DNA from 2 places in the Brevibacillus sp. HB1.4B genome. Region 2 is predicted to be linked to the other one. Evidence: predicted binding sites of a transcription regulator. Region 2 holds the regulator's gene; the other holds the start of a gene.
What was found. Region 2 encodes CtsR, which represses protease genes until heat stress. Its sites were predicted from a motif close to ATGGTCAATAAAGGTCAAACA; they were not measured.
Positions count from the first base shown of each region.

Region 1: HP398_RS25040 (ATP-dependent Clp protease ATP-binding subunit) is a predicted target of CtsR. The motif match lies at 6,778-6,798, and genes of this name have one in related genera.

Region 1 covers NZ_JABSUT010000012.1:56,265-64,943, reverse strand. Annotated here, with positions in the region: gene HP398_RS25070 (non-ribosomal peptide synthetase) at 1-2,054, shown strand, start outside; gene HP398_RS25065 (immunity protein Imm33 domain-containing protein) at 2,296-2,934, shown strand; gene nfi (deoxyribonuclease V) at 2,931-3,617, opposite strand; gene rbsK (ribokinase) at 3,788-4,690, shown strand; gene HP398_RS25050 (TetR/AcrR family transcriptional regulator) at 4,919-5,515, shown strand; gene HP398_RS25045 (MFS transporter) at 5,581-6,720, shown strand; gene HP398_RS25040 (ATP-dependent Clp protease ATP-binding subunit) at 6,839-8,679, shown strand, end outside.
Region 2 covers NZ_JABSUT010000019.1:1,020-9,698, forward strand. Annotated here, with positions in the region: gene HP398_RS29120 (UDP-N-acetylglucosamine--LPS N-acetylglucosamine transferase) at 1-312, shown strand, start outside; gene HP398_RS29125 (HAD hydrolase-like protein) at 342-1,028, shown strand; gene HP398_RS29130 (CtsR family transcriptional regulator) at 1,217-1,681, shown strand; gene mcsA (protein-arginine kinase activator protein McsA) at 1,698-2,216, shown strand; gene mcsB (protein-arginine kinase McsB) at 2,236-3,309, shown strand; gene HP398_RS29145 (ATP-dependent Clp protease ATP-binding subunit) at 3,376-5,826, shown strand; gene radA (DNA repair protein RadA) at 5,933-7,300, shown strand; gene disA (DNA integrity scanning diadenylate cyclase DisA) at 7,309-8,385, shown strand; gene pssA (CDP-diacylglycerol--serine O-phosphatidyltransferase) at 8,500-8,679, shown strand, end outside.

The DNA.
Region 1 (8,679 bases), on a different contig from region 2:
GTGAAATTGAATCGGCCCTGCTCAAACACCCTGCTGTCGCCGCAGCTGGTGTCGTGCTGGATGGAGCGAGTGACGAGCCTGTTTTGCTGGGGATTGTGGAGTGCGCCCGCAAGATGGATCGGGACCTTGGGACGGAAAGAGCGGAATTCGCGATGCTCGTAAATGGGATCAGTGAAGAAGTGGACATCGAGGTCAATCAGCGCATTGTCATGCTTCTGCAAGAGATTGCGCGACAGCATACGAGCATGCCTCTACGGGTATTGCAAGTCGGCGCAGGGAACGGGGCGTTAACAGAGCAAGTCTCGCAAGCGTTGGAAGGCCATGATTTAGAATATATAAGCATGGATACAGTTGAAGAAGAGTATCGGGCACAAGGATTGGCACCGAACTCGTTCGACGTAGTGTTCACTGATGGAGCGATAGATAGCTCTGACATGAACAAGCTGAAAGAACTGATTTGCCCGGGCGGGTGGCTCATTCTTGCCAAATGGACAGAGGCGTCATGGATAAGTGAGTTGCAGAAGGAAGAAGAGGGTCTTGTGTTCGTGTTGCAAAAGGAGGGAGAAAATCATCTGCTCGCCCATCGCGTGAAGCTGGACAGGGTGAGGGTCAGTGCCGCAGAGCTGGAAAAATTCCTTTCCCTTCATCTGCCTGCCTATATGCTGCCTGCCCACTTGCAAGTCGTAGACGCACTGCCACTCACCGGAAATGGAAAAATAGATCGCCGTGAGCTGGCAAAATGGCGCCCTGCATCGACGTTCGAACAAAGTGCTTTTCTGGACGCTACAGAGGGGGCTGAAACTGATCCGTTAGAAGTGCAGCTTGCACACGTCTGGGCTGAAGCATTGGGACTCTCGGGAATCGGCCGAACCCAAAGCTTTTATGAGTACGGTGCAGATTCTCTCATCATGGCGCAGGTAGCCGGAAAGCTGCGCGACAAGCTGGTGGAGGACCCGACGCACGCTGCCATTCCGTTTGATGTCTTGCTCCGACAAATGCTTAACTTCCCGACCGTGGAAGCACTGGCTGGCTTCATACACATGCGCAATCAGGAAGGGCAGCAAAGTGAGGAAGTCGCATTGCCGAAAAAACGCAACAAGTCGAGCAATGCCGTGCTGATTCCATATGGCGGTGACGAATCTGGGCCGCTGCGGGTTGTGTTCCATGCCGTTTTGGGGACGATGGACAGTTTTCGCCCATTGATTGAACAGCTCAAAGCCCAGCAGACAGGAAGCATCGTCGGGGTCGCCATTGACGACAGCGAACGTTATTGCGAACTAGAACCGTCTGAGCTGATAGAAACTGTGGCCGATGATTATGCCGAATGCTTGATCGACGTCTTGCGTGAAGGAGAGCAAAGGCCTGTACAGCTCATCGGCTATTCCTTGGGCGGGTTGATTGCCATTGAAGTGGCGAGAAGACTTGGGGAGCAGGGCGTCCCACTTCTGGACTTGGTTTTGATCGACATTCCTCCGATCCTGACAGAAGTGAATGATGATCTCTTGATTGAGGCACTCTTTGTTCCAAACCTGAACATTACGCTGGAACAGGCTGGTTTTGGAAAAGTGGATGAGCATGATTTTTCCCGGGCGATTTTGCAGCTCGTAGAAAAACACGGGGATTGCATCCCGCAAGGCTCAGCGTGCACCATCAGTGGAGATGATGGGCTAGACCAGGTGGGAGAGATATTCCGCAAATTATCCACGTTTGACAGAAGAGAACGCTTCACTGCTTATGTCCATGCGCTAGGCAAAACATCAGGGGAACAGATGCCAGTGGAAATGGCAGAGGGCCTGTGCAAAGTGTTTGGGCAGAGCTTTAAAGCTGCTCGCTATACTCCTTTGCCCTATATGGGAGACATTCGCTTCCTGCTGGCTCGCGAGCCGTTTCAATTTTTGCCAAGCACGAGCGAAGAGACCATCGCTTTTTGGCAAGATATATGCATTGGAGAACTGGAAGTGACAGAAATCGCCGGTAACCATTACAGCTGCATGGTAGGAGAGAATGCGGTCAAACTGGCGGAGCTGTTGACAGTACCACTCGGCACCAAATAACTTCTTTGTAACAATCAAGACAGCGGGAGACAAGGACGACAAAACAACGTCCTTTGTCTGCTGCTGCTCCTTTTCCTTAAATTACCAAGTCAAGAACCGTCATAGATACGATCAAAGACTGTGTTGAAATTCGTCAGCTCATTTTTCCAACCTTTGTAGCAAATGTGTAACGGAGCTTTTCTCCTATTCGTGATATCCTGAAGATAGTAGCAATTCCGATCACGCAGAAAGGAAGAGGTCCATGTCAGCTGAGAAAGAGTCCCGACTCTGCAAACGCTCTAAACAGATTCATAACCGAACGTTTGTCGTGAACTGCAAAGAGTTTTTGGTGAAGCAAGCAGACTTTCTGTTGGACGTATTCGCCGATGTAGAAGACGAGACTGGTCCTATTAAGAACGGTGCGAAAATTCAGGTAGGCTGGACCATTCTGCTGGTTTTCGAACGAGATGGGTATATGGAAATCGTGGCACCCGACTACGACGAGAATCCTTTTTCCGAAACAACTTCTGACCTGTCTGTGTCCTTGGTCGTGCAAATGGCGCAAAACAACTGTTTGCAAACCGTGCGAGCAGAAGGGGAAGCTGCTTTGTTCCAAGATAAAATCGTGGTGGCAAAAGGTGCATTTGAACAAGAACATGTCTATTTGCAGCGTGCAGAAGATGTTCGAAAAGGTGACTCCGGATGGTATCTCGGGCCTGTGGAAGGCGAAGTAGAAAGCGATCAGCTTGAGTCATACTACGTTTACCAACTGCTAAAGCTACGTCCGTCTCTTTTGCAAGCATTGGCACTTCCACGAGGGTATATCGTCGTGTTCCAAGGAGATCTAATTGAAGCAGTCTTGGATGAGCACGATGAAAATGTATGGCCGACACTCCATTAGCGGCTGTTATTTAACTTTGCCGATACTTTATTCACGAGCTGATCCGCTTGCCGCGTCGTTTCGGGCAAACGATATTTGGGAGAGAGCTTGGTGATCCATGCGCATGCAGTTGGCAAAGAGATTCCGTGTCCGATCGAGACGAATATCGGTTTGATATTCGGTTGTGTACGCAAGACTCCACCGATGATTTCACCCTGATCGATCAAAGGGGAATACACGCCTCTTTCCTGTGCGGGTTCTTCGTATTCGCCTAGCAGTCTCGTTTTTCCACAGCCAATGGTAGGAATGTCAAACAGGACGCCCAAATGACTGGCTAGTCCGAATCTTCGTGGGTGAGCGATTCCTTGTCCATCGCAGACGACAAGCTGCGGTGTTGTTTTTAGCTCCTTGAATGCACGCACCAACGGAGGCAGCTCTCGAAAAGAGAACAGGCCGGGAATATACGGGAATTCGACGGTGTCTTGAATGACGACAGACTCGACGACTTGCAGGGAATTAGCGTCGAGGATCACGACACCAGCAACTAACAAATCAGACTCGGCATGATAGGCGACATCTGCTCCAGCGATAAAGCGTACGTCCGCTAGTTGATCTTCTTTTTTCACTTGTTGGGCTAGTTGTCGCTGTAAGTTGATAGCTTCTTGCTCATCAATGTTCCAAGGATGTTGGATAATCGGCTCCATCTGGTTACCTCCGGATGATAGAAGATTTGTTCATTATATCCAATGGAGGCATTGCGCTCCAAGTCTTCTTAGGAACAATCCTGAGAAAATACGTTGACTTCTCGGATGAAAAGCACTATTTTGTAACCGACAGAATGATCATGTTCGAGATGGAACGAGGAGGGCTCGTCGTGAAAATCGCAGTAGTAGGAAGCATTAATATGGATCTCGTAACCCATGTACATCATTTGCCCAGAGCAGGAGAAACGATCGCAAGCCATCACTTCGAGCTGATCCCGGGTGGAAAGGGAGCGAATCAGGCGGTAGCAGCGTCTCGCCTGGGTGCGCATGTCTCCATGATTGGAATGGTAGGAGAGGATGAGAACGGCCGGGTTATGCTGGGAGGGTTAACGGATGCGCACGTTCACATAGAGGGGATCAAATGCTCGGGTACGACAGGCATGGCTTTTATCAATGTCAGTGATGACGGGGAAAATAACATCGTGCTCGTTCCGGGTGCGAATGCGCTCGTCAGCACCGAGCATATTGCAGACAATCAGTCTATTTTAAAGGACAGTGACATCGTATTGCTCCAACTGGAAATCCCGATGCATGTCGTGGAATATACCGTCAAAGAGGCTGCTCGACTCGGCAAGCTGGTCATTTTAAATCCGGCACCTGCACGCGAGCTATCCAGTGAGCTATTAACCCATGTACATACCTTAACCCCAAATGAAACAGAGCTTTCTATTCTCACGGGAATGCCTGTATCCACGATAGATGAAGTGCATGCCGCAGCCCAAAAGCTTTTGTCTGGTGGACCAAAGCGCGTCATCGTAACGTTGGGGGAAAAGGGCGCTCTCTTAGTAACCGCCGATGAGGCAACCCATATCCCGGCATTCCGCGTAGAACCAGTGGATACAACTGCGGCAGGTGATTCCTTTACGGCAGCTTTTGCAGTTGGGATCACACAAGGAATGACAGAAACGGAAGCGGCCACTTTCGCCAGCAAAGTAGCAGCGATTGTCGTAACAAGGAACGGTGCTCAACCATCCCTGCCTACTTTCGAAGAAGTACAAGCATACTCTTTTTAATGGGGACGATAGATGGAGAAGGTCAACTTAGCTGAAGAGTTTACGTTATTCCAACAGTGACAGATGTAGAGTCGATATAATCAATGATTAAGCCTATTTTGAGAGATGATTTTCAAAATGGGCTTTTTCTATAGGTATGGTTTACAGTTGCAGACATTTCATTTGTTAACCGAACGGTACATAATGTGTAAGATTTCCATAACAGTTGGAAACGAAAGGAGGATTCCGTTGAACAAACGCGGCAGACCTCGTGATTTTGATTACACTTCCATTGTAGATGTGGCCATGAAGACATTTTGGTCAAAAGGCTACAATGGTTGTTCTACGCATGATTTATGCAGTGATACTGGACTAGGTAAAGGCAGCTTGTACAATACGTTTGGCAGCAAACAGGACCTTTATCTAGCAGTGGTGGAACACTATCACGAAACTGGAATTCGTGAACAGCGGGCATTATTGGAAAGTCCGGGTTCTGTGAAAGAACGATTGCAAAATTTTTTAGCTTGGGCATTGGTGGAAGACTTTGAATCTACGAATCCAAAAGGATGTTTGCTGATCAATGCGGGATTGGAACGGGCAAAAGACGATCCCAAGATTGAAGAAATAGTCTCCAGACATGTTGAACTTTTGAAGCAAACCATGGAAAAAGTGATGGAGGAAGGCTTGCGAACGGGCGAAATCTCCAAAAAACGATCTGCTGTGGATTTGGCTAGCCTATTTTTAAGCAGTTACTACGGCTTCCGTGTGTTGAATACATCTACACAAAATCGGACATTGGCTGAACAAATCATGAACGGCACCATGGAATCTATCTTCGGCGCGTAATGCGCTCTTTTTTTGAGTTATTTTTGTACCGATTGTTACAATAATAAATAGAGGAGTGTTCCTTCATGCCGTCGATGATTTATTTGTTAGCGGTAGCGATTTTTGCGATGACGACTTCTGAATTTATGGTGGCAGGTATGATGAACGAGCTTGCCGATGTTTTCGACGTGTCGATCCCATCCATCGGGTATTTTATTACGGCGTATGCAGGAGCAATGGTGATAGGTGGCCCGATCCTAACAGCAACTCTCTTGCACATTCGCCGAAAACAAGCGCTGCTTTCTTTGGTTGCCGTCTTCTTTATTGGCCAATCGCTGGGAGCCATGGCTTGGAATTACGAGTCGATGATGCTTGCACGTATCCTAACAGGTATTGCTTCATCCGCAGCGTTTGGTATCTCCGTTAGTATTTCAGCCAGCTTGGTTCCCCCTCATTCACGGGGAAAGGCAGCTTCGATTGTTTTGGCAGGCTTAATGATTGCTACTGTCATCGGCCTCCCTCTGACAACCGTGATTGCACAATATTTCGGCTGGAGAATGAGCTTTTGGGCTGTTGCCGTTGTCGTATTGCTATCAGGGATCTTGATCCAATGGTTGCTTCCTTCCTTCGTACAAAAAGACCAGATGAACGGAAAGGATGAGCTTGCCAGTTTTCAAAATCCACACCTTTGGGCCGCGTATGTAACGAGTATGCTGATCATTGGCGGTACCTTCGCAGCGTTTAGTTATTTTACTCCGATTCTTACGGATGTAACGGCATTTTCGGATGCGAGTATCCCGTATTTGCTTGCCCTTTATGGTATCGCGACCGTGATCGGAAATATCGTGATTGGCAGACTTGCTGATCGTTTTACCATGCGCATCCTTGTAACGGGATTAAGCATACTCTTAGCGGCATTGGTTCTATTTGCCGTAGGCGCCGAAAATAAATGGATCGCTGTGCTATCCATTGTTCTGATTGGGTTGACGGGTGTCGCGATGAATCCGGCCATGATCGCACGAGTGATGAATACAGCAGGCAGTGGGACAATGGTAAACACTATGCATACTTCCTTTATTACATTGGGTGTTGCCATTGGTTCTTCCTTAGGCGGGATCGGGATCAGCAGTGGCTATGGGCTTGTTTCACCATTGTGGATAGGCGCTTGTTTAGCTGTTATTGGGTTACTTTCAATCGTTCCCTATCTGCAAAAGGGCAAAGTGTAAAAAACCAAACAATCCCTCTTGAAAGTCAAAAAAGGTCAAACTATAATAAAGTCAACGAAGGTCAGGAAAGGTCAAAGATCTTCTGAATTCCAAAACAACGCTTTTGGGGGGATTGAATATGCATTGTGAAATCTGCAAACAACGAGAAGCAACTGTGACTGTTCATATACGCGTGCAAAATCAGCAACAAAAATACGATCTGTGCAAAGACTGCCAGACAAAGCTGACCAACAAAATGGGAGTGGGTATGGGCTTTAGTCCTTTCTCCTCCTTCTCTGGACTGGATGAGTTCCTGCAAGGCTTTGCCCAAGGCCCGATGAACCCGGGCAAATCTTCCAGCCAAACGCAACCACAAGCACCAGAGCGTGGTGGAGGCATCCTCGATGACCTGGGACGTAATCTAAACGATGCGGCACGTGCTGGACTGATTGACCCTGTGATTGGACGCGAACAGGAAATTGAGCGTGTCATTGAGATTTTGAACCGACGCAATAAGAACAATCCGGTTCTGATCGGGGAGCCGGGAGTCGGGAAGACGGCGATTGCGGAAGGCCTCGCCTTGCGTATTACGGAAGGGCAAGTGCCGACCAAGCTGAAAAACAAGCAGGTGTACATTTTAGATGTCGCCTCTCTGGTTGCAGGGACGGGAATTCGCGGACAGTTCGAGGAAAAAGTGAAGCAAGTGATTGCCGAGCTGCAAATGCGCAAAAACGTCATCCTGTTTGTGGATGAGATTCATCTACTGGTGGGAGCAGGCTCTGCGGAAGGATCAATGGATGCAGGGAACATCCTGAAGCCTGCACTGGCTCGCGGTGAGTTGCAACTGATTGGGGCAACTACGTTAAAAGAGTATCGTGTGATTGAAAAAGACGCAGCTCTGGAGCGCCGCCTGCAGCCAGTCATGGTAAAGGAGCCAACCGTAGAACAAGCCATCGAGATTTTACAAGGATTACGTCCGAAATACGAAGCATTCCACCAAGTCGCTTACTCGGATGATGTCATCCGTGCCAGCGTGGAATACTCCCATCGTTACATTCAGGATCGATTCTTGCCTGACAAGGCGATTGATCTCATGGATGAAGTGGGCTCGCGTTTGAACCTGAGGTCCTCCGCGGTTGATACGGCAGAACTGCATGAGCGGCTGGCGCAAATCAATCAGGAGAAAAAGGAAGCGACGGAGCAAGAGGCATACGAACGAGCTGCCCGTCTGCGAGACGAGGAAGCAAGCATTTTAGAGAAGCTGGATCAGATTGAGGGCAAGGAACAACGCGTCCAGGTCGACGTCTCGGACATCCAAGCCTTGATCGAGCAAAAGACGGGGATTCCTGTTACGAAGCTGCAAAGTGATGAGCAGATGAAAATGAAAAACCTAGCGGCTCATTTGGAAGCAAAAGTCATTGGTCAATCCGAGGCGGTCACACAAGTCGCGAAGGCGATTCGACGCAGTCGTGCAGGTCTGAAACCGAAAAACAGACCGATTGCTTCCTTCCTGTTCGTCGGTCCGACTGGCGTAGGGAAAACAGAATTGTCCAAAGCATTGGCAGAGGAGCTGTTTGGTACCCGCGATTCCATGATCCGCCTCGATATGAGTGAGTACATGGAGAAGCACTCGGTATCCAAATTGATCGGTTCTCCTCCTGGCTACGTTGGTCATGAAGAAGCAGGTCAGTTGACAGAACGCGTTCGCCGCAACCCGTACAGCATCATTTTGCTGGATGAGATCGAAAAAGCACACCCGGACGTGATGCACATGTTCCTGCAAATTCTGGAGGATGGTCGTCTAACAGACAGTCAGGGCCGTACGGTGAATTTTAAGGAGACGGTCATCATTGCGACGAGCAATGCCGGCGTGAGCGAGCGTAAAATCTCTGTTGGCTTTGGAGCAAAAGCGCCCGAGCCTGCCACCGTGCTGGATTCTCTGGGGGCATACTTCAAGCCAGAGTTCCTAAACCGCTTCGA
Region 2 (8,679 bases):
GATTTAATTGTCACCAAATCAGGCGGACTTACATCAGCTGAAGTAATGAGTAAACGGGTACCCATGATTATTTACAACCCTCTGCCTGGACAAGAAGAGAGGAACAGCCACTTTTTGCTCAATAATGGATGTGCGGTACATGCCAATCTCTCGGAGCAATTGATTTACTTTATCGATGAACTATTGCATAGCCCGTCCAAGGTGGACTATATGCGTAGAATGGGACAGAAAATTTCAAAGCCAGATGCTGCACAACGAATTACCGAGTTTATCATGGATGATATGAATATGTTGTCAAGAGAAGTAGAATAGCTGCCTAGCCAGACAAAATGGAGGAACCCATGACTGTACCATTCGCCATATTATTTGATATGGATGGCACGTTACTGCAAACAGAAAAGCTATCGACCCCCGCATTTATTCGAACGTTTGACCAGCTTCGTCAACAAGGGCTATGGCAAGGGGAAACCCCTGACGAGCGTGAACTGATCAATGTACTGGGAATGACGATCGAGCAGATCTGGGACAAATTGCTGCCGGGCGCGAGTGAGGAAGCCATTCGCTCAGCAGACGCCTTCTTGCTAGATAATGAAATCCAATTACTCAAAGAAAGAGTGACCGAGCTATATCCGGATGTAAAATCAACCTTGGAAACACTGCGTGAGAAAGGATTTGCTTTGTTTGTAGCAAGTAATGGGCAAGAAGAGTACATCGATGCCATTTGTCAGGAATACGAGTTAAAGCCGCTGATGACCGATCTGTACTCAGCCGGCCGATTCCGTACGCATTCCAAAAATGACCTGGTTGCAAAATTGTTGTCGGATTACAAAATCGGGCAAGCCATCATGGTAGGAGATCGTCACTCCGACGTGGAAGCAGGCAAGACAAACGGTTTATTTACCATTGGATGCGACTTCGGTTTCGCCAAACCAGGGGAGCTTGATGGGGCAGATGTCATCATCACCAGCTTCACTCAGCTACTGAATCATTTGCCAGCAATCGACACCAATACACAAGAACAAACATAAACCATTCCTCAGGGAGTGGTTTTTTTGTTGATCATGTCCAAGTTTCAAGCGACCTTCTTTTGCCCACACTAGAATGTGTAAGGGACACTTGCGGGCACGCACTAAACCCATTATAATTAACGTCAAAGATAGTCAAAGTCAATAGGTAACCTCATAAGAACATACACAGAGGAATAGGAGGCGATGACTTGCGTAACATCTCGGACATCATTGAACATCACTTGAAAAGCATCATTACAAACAGTCCCAATGGATCGATCGAGATTCAGCGTAGTGAGCTTGCCGACCATTTTCAATGTGTGCCGTCTCAGATCAATTACGTCATCAATACGCGCTTTACCGTTCAAAAAGGATACATTGTAGAGAGTAAGCGCGGGGGCGGCGGGTATATTCGTATACGCAAGGTGCAGATTGTCAGCAAAGCACGCTTGCAGGAATTGCTAACAGAAGAACTGATTGGTGAGAGCATCAGTCAGAGCGTGGGAAATGCGATCGTAGAAAGACTAATGGAAGAAGGATTAGTCAACATCAGAGAAGCCACCTTGATGAAAATCGCTACCTCGCGAAATGTATTGACGCTAGAAGCTGAATTGCGGGATCGTTTGCGGGCAAATATTTTAAAGCAGATGATCGCAGCAATCTTGTTGAAGTAAAAGGAGGTATGATGTTATGAACTGTGAGGAATGCGGAAAACGACCGGCGACACTTCATTTGACGAAAATCGTCAATGGCGAAAAAACCGAATACCATATTTGCGAGCAGTGTGCTCATGAAAAAGGGGACGTCTTTACCGGCTTTCACAACTTCAGCATCAACAATCTCCTGTCAGGACTTTTAAAATTTGATCCCATGCAAAAGAATGGACGCGAAACGGCAACGAATAAGCCGCTTCAATGCGAAACATGTGGACTCACATATTCTCAATTTAGTAAAAGTGGACGATTTGGCTGTAGTGATTGCTACACCTTTTTGGGTGACCGACTGGACCCCCTTTTCCGCCGGATTCACGGAAACACACAGCATAGTGGAAAAGTACCAGAGCGTACCGGTGGCAAATTGAAGATCCGTAAAGAGCTGGAACAACTAAAGCAAGCACTGCAAAGTCATGTCGCAAGTGAAGAGTTCGAGAAGGCAGCAGAAATGCGTGATCGAATTCGAGCATTGGAACAAAAAATGGCCCAATCGTAGCAAGGGAGGTTAGCTGGTTATGTCCCAAAAGCAGTTTATGCAAAACCCGTGGAGCAATTGGATGAAAGGAGAAGGTCCTGATTCCGACATTGTCATTAGTACACGGCTGCGTATCGCCCGTAACCTGCGCCAGCACCCCTTTCCGTTATTGGCAACGGACTCGCAGGGCGAGGAAGTCGTCAGAAAGGTAACGGAAGTAAGCGATTCGGAGGCAATGCGCAAAAGGCATCAGCTTCAGGTCATCCAGATGGATCAAATTAACCCATTAGAAAAAAGGGTACTCGTAGAAAAGCATCTGATTAGCCCTCATCTGGCAGAGGAATCTCGCAAAGGTGCTGTATTACTTCGTGAAGATGAGTCTGTCAGCATTATGGTTAATGAAGAAGACCACATTCGAATACAGGTACTATTACCCGGGTTTCGTTTGAACGAGGCATGGGAATTAGGTACGAAGATAGACGACATTTTTGAGAAAAACTTGAACTACGCTTTCGACGAAACACGAGGATATCTGACAAGCTGCCCAACCAATGTGGGTACGGGTATTCGTGCATCTGTAATGCTGCACTTGCCGGCTCTGGTGATGACGCAGCAGATCAGCAGAATTTTACAGGCAATTAATCAAGTTGGTCTAGTTGTTAGAGGAATTTACGGAGAGGGCAGCGAAGCTCTAGGGAATCTTTTTCAGTTATCCAATCAGGTCACACTGGGGATGTCTGAGTCAGATATCCTTTCCAATCTCTACGGTGTAGCCAGACAGATTATTGAGCAAGAGCGTGTGGCACGTACTTATTTGCTGGAGCATACCCGGGTTTCTTTAGAGGATCGGATTTTTCGGTCGTATGGCATCCTGATGTACGCTCGCACAGTAGAGTCAAAGGAGGCGGCTCAGCGCCTGTCCGATGTACGTTTGGGGATTGATCTAGGTATTATTCCAAATGTATCTCCGCTCGTCCTAAACGAACTGTTGGTCACGACACAGCCGGGGTTTTTACAACACCACGCTGGACAAAAGCTCACTCCGGACCAACGCGACGAAAGAAGGGCACGGCTGATTCGCGAACGTCTGCGCGTAGTAGAATCACAAGAGTAATCGTAATGGTATCACGCAATTGTTAACCATATAGAGAAAAAACACGGTTATACGGAGGTGTACGATATGATGTTTGGACGTTTTACAGAACGAGCACAAAAAGTACTGGCGCTTGCCCTGGAAGAGGCGGTTCGTCTCGGACACAAAGATATTGGGACAGAGCATGTGCTGCTGGGACTCATTCGAGAAGGCGAAGGGATTGCGGCGAAGGCATTGCAATCACTTGGGCTTGGCCTCGATAAAATCCAGAGTGAAGTGGAGTCGTTAATCGGGCGAGGAACAGAGCAGTCCGGTAGTAATTACACACCAAACTATACACCTCGCGCCAAAAAGGTTATTGAACTGTCAATGGACGAAGCCCGCAAACTGGGTCATACCTATGTGGGGACTGAACATATTTTGCTTGGCTTGATCCGTGAAGGAGAGGGCATTGCTGCGAGAATCATGAACAATTTGGGCGTTAGCCTGAACAAGGCACGTCAACAGGTGCTCCAGCTCCTTGGCAGCTCGGAAATGATGGCATCTCATCAACCGTCTGGAGGGAACCCAGCGGCGAATACGCCGACATTGGACGGCTTGGCAAGGGATCTGACTGCAATCGCTCGTGATGGCGGACTGGACCCTGTCATTGGTCGCCAAAAAGAAATCGAGCGTGTGATCCAAGTACTTAGTAGACGTACTAAGAACAACCCTGTTTTGATTGGGGAGCCTGGCGTCGGGAAAACAGCTATCGCAGAAGGTCTTGCCCAAAAAATCGTGAACAACGAAATTCCAGAGACCCTTCGTGATAAGCGCGTCATGACACTCGATATGGGAACCGTTGTTGCGGGAACCAAATATCGTGGTGAGTTCGAAGATCGTCTGAAAAAAATCATGGACGAAATTCGCCAAGCAGGAAACATCATCCTGTTTATTGATGAGCTGCACACCTTGATTGGTGCTGGTGGAGCAGAAGGCGCAATTGATGCCTCCAACATTTTGAAGCCTGCTCTGGCACGTGGCGAGCTACAGTGCGTGGGTGCCACTACGCTGGATGAATATCGCAAGTACATCGAAAAAGACGCGGCACTGGAGCGTCGTTTCCAACCGATTCAGGTTGATGAACCGACACCGGAGGATGCGATTCGTATCCTGCATGGCCTTCGTGATCGTTACGAAGCCCACCATCGTGTCAAAATTACCGATGAAGCAATCGAGCAGGCAGTAAAACTGTCTGACCGCTATATTACGGAACGCTTCCTGCCTGACAAGGCTATCGACTTGGTCGACGAGGCGGCCTCCAAAGTTCGCTTGCAATCCTTTACGGTTCCACCAAACCTCAAAGAGCTGGAGGGACGTCTGGAAGAGGTACGCAAGGAAAAAGACGCTGCCGTACAATCACAAGAGTTCGAGGAAGCAGCAGCACTTCGCGATCAGGAGCAAAAACTGCGTGAAGAACTGGATAAAACGAAAAAAGACTGGAAAGAGCGCCAAGGCCAGCTGAACATGGAGGTTACGCCAGAAGACATCGCGCAAGTAGTGGCGAGTTGGACGGGTATTCCTGTATTGAAGCTGAAGGAAGAAGAAACAGAGCGTTTGCTGAAGATGGAAGAGATTTTGCACGATCGCGTCATTGGTCAAGATGAAGCAGTCAAATCCATCTCGCGTGCAATCCGCCGTGCCCGTGCTGGTTTGAAAGATCCAAAACGCCCGATCGGCTCGTTTATCTTCCTAGGACCTACTGGTGTGGGTAAAACTGAATTGGCTCGTGCCGTAGCAGAGACGCTTTTCGGTGACGAGGATGCCATGATTCGTGTAGATATGTCCGAGTACATGGAGAAGCATTCCACCGCTCGTCTGGTCGGTGCCCCTCCTGGCTATGTAGGCTTTGATGAAGGCGGTCAGCTGACCGAAAAAGTGCGTCGCAAGCCTTACTCCGTCATTTTGCTGGACGAAATCGAGAAAGCTCACCCAGACGTATTCAACATCCTGCTACAAGTATTGGATGATGGTCGTCTGACAGACTCCAAGGGACGTACCGTTGATTTCCGCAACACGGTTGTCATTATGACTTCCAACGTCGGAGCAAGCATGATCAAGAAAAATACGACGCTCGGCTTCACGACCAACGATTCGGAAAGAAAGTACCAGGATATGAAGGACAAAGTCATGGATGAGCTGAAAAAGAGCTTCCGTCCTGAGTTCTTGAACCGTATCGACGAAGTCATCGTGTTCCACTCTTTGGAGCAAGAGCACATCGAGCAAATCGTATCTCTCATGACAGAAGATCTGCGTAAACGTTTGAAAGAGCAAGACATTGATTTCCAATTGAGTGAAGAGGCCAAGAAAGTATTGGCAAAAGAAGGCTTTGATCCGGCCTATGGTGCGCGTCCTCTGCGTCGTGCTATCCAGCGCCACATCGAGGATAATTTGTCCGAGGAATTGCTCAAGGGCACGATCAGTAAAGGCGATACCGTCAATATCGAAGCCGAAGAAGGCAAGCTGGTTGTTAAGCGCCTCGAAAAAACGAAATCATAAGCTGGATTGAAACGTAATAGAATGCCTCCTGATTCGGGAGGTATTCTTTTTTTGGGTGCGTAATTATGATAAAAGTAGAGAAAGAAATCCAAGTGAGGGTGCGACTATGTCAAAGTATAAAACGAAATACGCGTGTCAAGAATGTGGCTATGAATCGCCAAAATGGATGGGAAAATGCCCGGGGTGTAGCAGTTGGAACACCTTGGTGGAGGAAGTGACCGTAAAAAATCCACATCGTCACGAAGGGATGAGCGGCGGCCAGCGCCAATCTGCGATTCCATTGACTCAGGTAGCCAGTGAAGAAGAGCCACGCATGGATACCACGATCGGAGAATTGAATCGTGTTCTTGGTGGAGGACTTGTTCCGGGTTCACTCATTTTGGTTGGAGGAGACCCCGGAATCGGAAAATCGACATTGCTTTTGCAGACATCTTTTGCCTTGGCTCATCAAGGGGCAAAGGTTCTCTATGTATCTGGAGAGGAGTCGGCAAAACAAATCAAAATTCGCGCGGATCGACTCCATTTGCAAACGCCGCCGATGTTTGTATTGGCAGAAAATGATTTGGATTTGATCGAACAGCATATTAATCAAGTAGACCCGGATGTGCTAATTATTGACTCGATCCAGACCGTGTTTCACCCGACGATCCAATCGGCTGCTGGAAGTGTCGCACAAGTGCGGGAGGCGACTGCCCAATTGATGCGGATTGCAAAAGGGAAAGGAATTGGTACCTTCATTGTCGGTCACGTTACCAAGGAAGGCTCCATCGCCGGACCGCGTATGCTTGAGCACATGGTAGATGCTGTTCTCTATTTTGAAGGGGAGCGCCACAATACGTTTCGAATTTTGCGCGCCGTCAAAAACCGTTTTGGTTCGACAAACGAAATCGGTATTTTCGAGATGAAGGATCGCGGTTTGGAGGAAGTGGCGAATCCGTCTGAGATATTTTTAGCAGAGCGTCCATTTGGTGTTGCGGGTTCCACGGTCGTAGCCAGCATGGAGGGCACACGTCCCGTTTTGGTTGAGCTACAAGCACTCGTTGCCCCGACCAGCTTTGTAACCCCACGGAGAACGGCAACAGGGGTCGATCATCAGCGTGTGGCGATGATCATGGCAGTGTTGGAAAAGCGTATGGGCATGATGCTACAAAATCAGGATGCATATGTAAACGTAGCAGGTGGGGTCAGATTGGATGAGCCAGCGGTTGATTTGGCGATTGCCGTAAGCATTGCAAGCAGTTTCCGTGATCACGCTACCAATCCGCATGATGTCGTTATCGGAGAAATTGGCTTGACTGGTGAGGTGCGCGGTGTCTCTCGTATTGAGCAACGAGTACGAGAAGCACATAAGTTAGGCTTTAAGCGTGTTATCATCCCGGAGAAAAACATCCGCGGTCTGGATGCGCCAGCAGATATTCAAGTGATTGGTGTGAGTAATATTGCCGATGCGTTGAACGAGGTGATAAGGAGGTAGGAGTGGGCATGCAGGGGAACATCAAAAGAGCTCCGCAATTCGGTGATGTGCTTCGTCTCGTGGCACCCGGCACACAGCTTCGTGAAGGATTGGAAAATGTTTTACGGGCCAAAACCGGGGGCTTGATCGTCATTGGGTGCGGTCCAGAGATGAAGACGATTGTCGATGGCGGTTTTTCCATCAATTGTGATTTTTCTCCTGCCCATTTGTATGAATTAGCGAAGATGGATGGGGCGATTATAGTAAGTGAAGACGCAAAACGTATCCTGTACGCGAATACGCAAATCTTCCCACCCTCCTCAGTCCCCACGAGCGAGACGGGGACACGGCATCGTACAGCGCAACGGACAGCCATTCAAACGAATCATCTGGTCATTGCTATCTCTCAGCGTCGCAATGTGATCACGTTGTACCAGGGGAATTTCCGGTATGTCTTAAGTGAAATCAGTGTCATTTTGGCCAAGGCGAATCAGGCTGTATCTACCCTTGAGAAATACAAGGCCGTTCTTGATCAAACATTGACGAATCTTGGTGCGTTAGAATTTGAGGAGCTCGTAACTCTACACGAAGTTGCCTCGGTTTTGCAACGGATTGAGATGGTGTTACGTATTAAGACAGAGGTCTCCAAGTACATATGTGAGCTAGGGGTAGAAGGAAGGCTCGTCAGTATGCAGTTGGAGGAATTGGTTTCAAACATTGAGGAAGAGGCACACATGCTTATTCGGGATTATTCCCGAGATCCATCCTATTCACCTGATCTCGTGTTGCGGGACATGAAAAAATTAAACTCGGAGGAAATGCTGGAACTCACTTCTTTTTTGCGAACGCTAGGGTATTCCTCCAATGCCAGTATGCTGGATGAATCCGTTTCCCCTAGAGGTTATCGGATCCTGTACAAGATCCGGCGTTTGCCCGTTACGATCATCTCAAATCTGGTAGAGCATTTTCATCATCTGCCGCGAATCATGATGGCAACGATTCAGGAATTAGACGAAGTGGAAGGCATTGGCGAGGTACGAGCGAGAGCGATTAAAGAGGGGCTGAAACGGATTCAAGAACAAGTGTTCATTGACAGACACATTTAAAGTAGAATAGGATAAAGGCATTATTTGTATTCAACATTTGCCTAGGGGACTTGGATGAAAACAAGGTCGACAGGATAACCTGCTCCTTACGCAAAAGAAATCAGGAGGTAGTCTATGTTCGTGAAATCGTTACCGAACATACTAACCGTAAGCAACTTGTTTCTGGGAGTTTTAGCAATTATTCTTGCGTTTCGAGGCGATCAATACGTCGAATATGCAGCGATCACAGTGATCATTGGTATGCTGGCAGACGGGCTGGATGGACGTGTAGCTCGTATGTTGAATGCCCAAAGC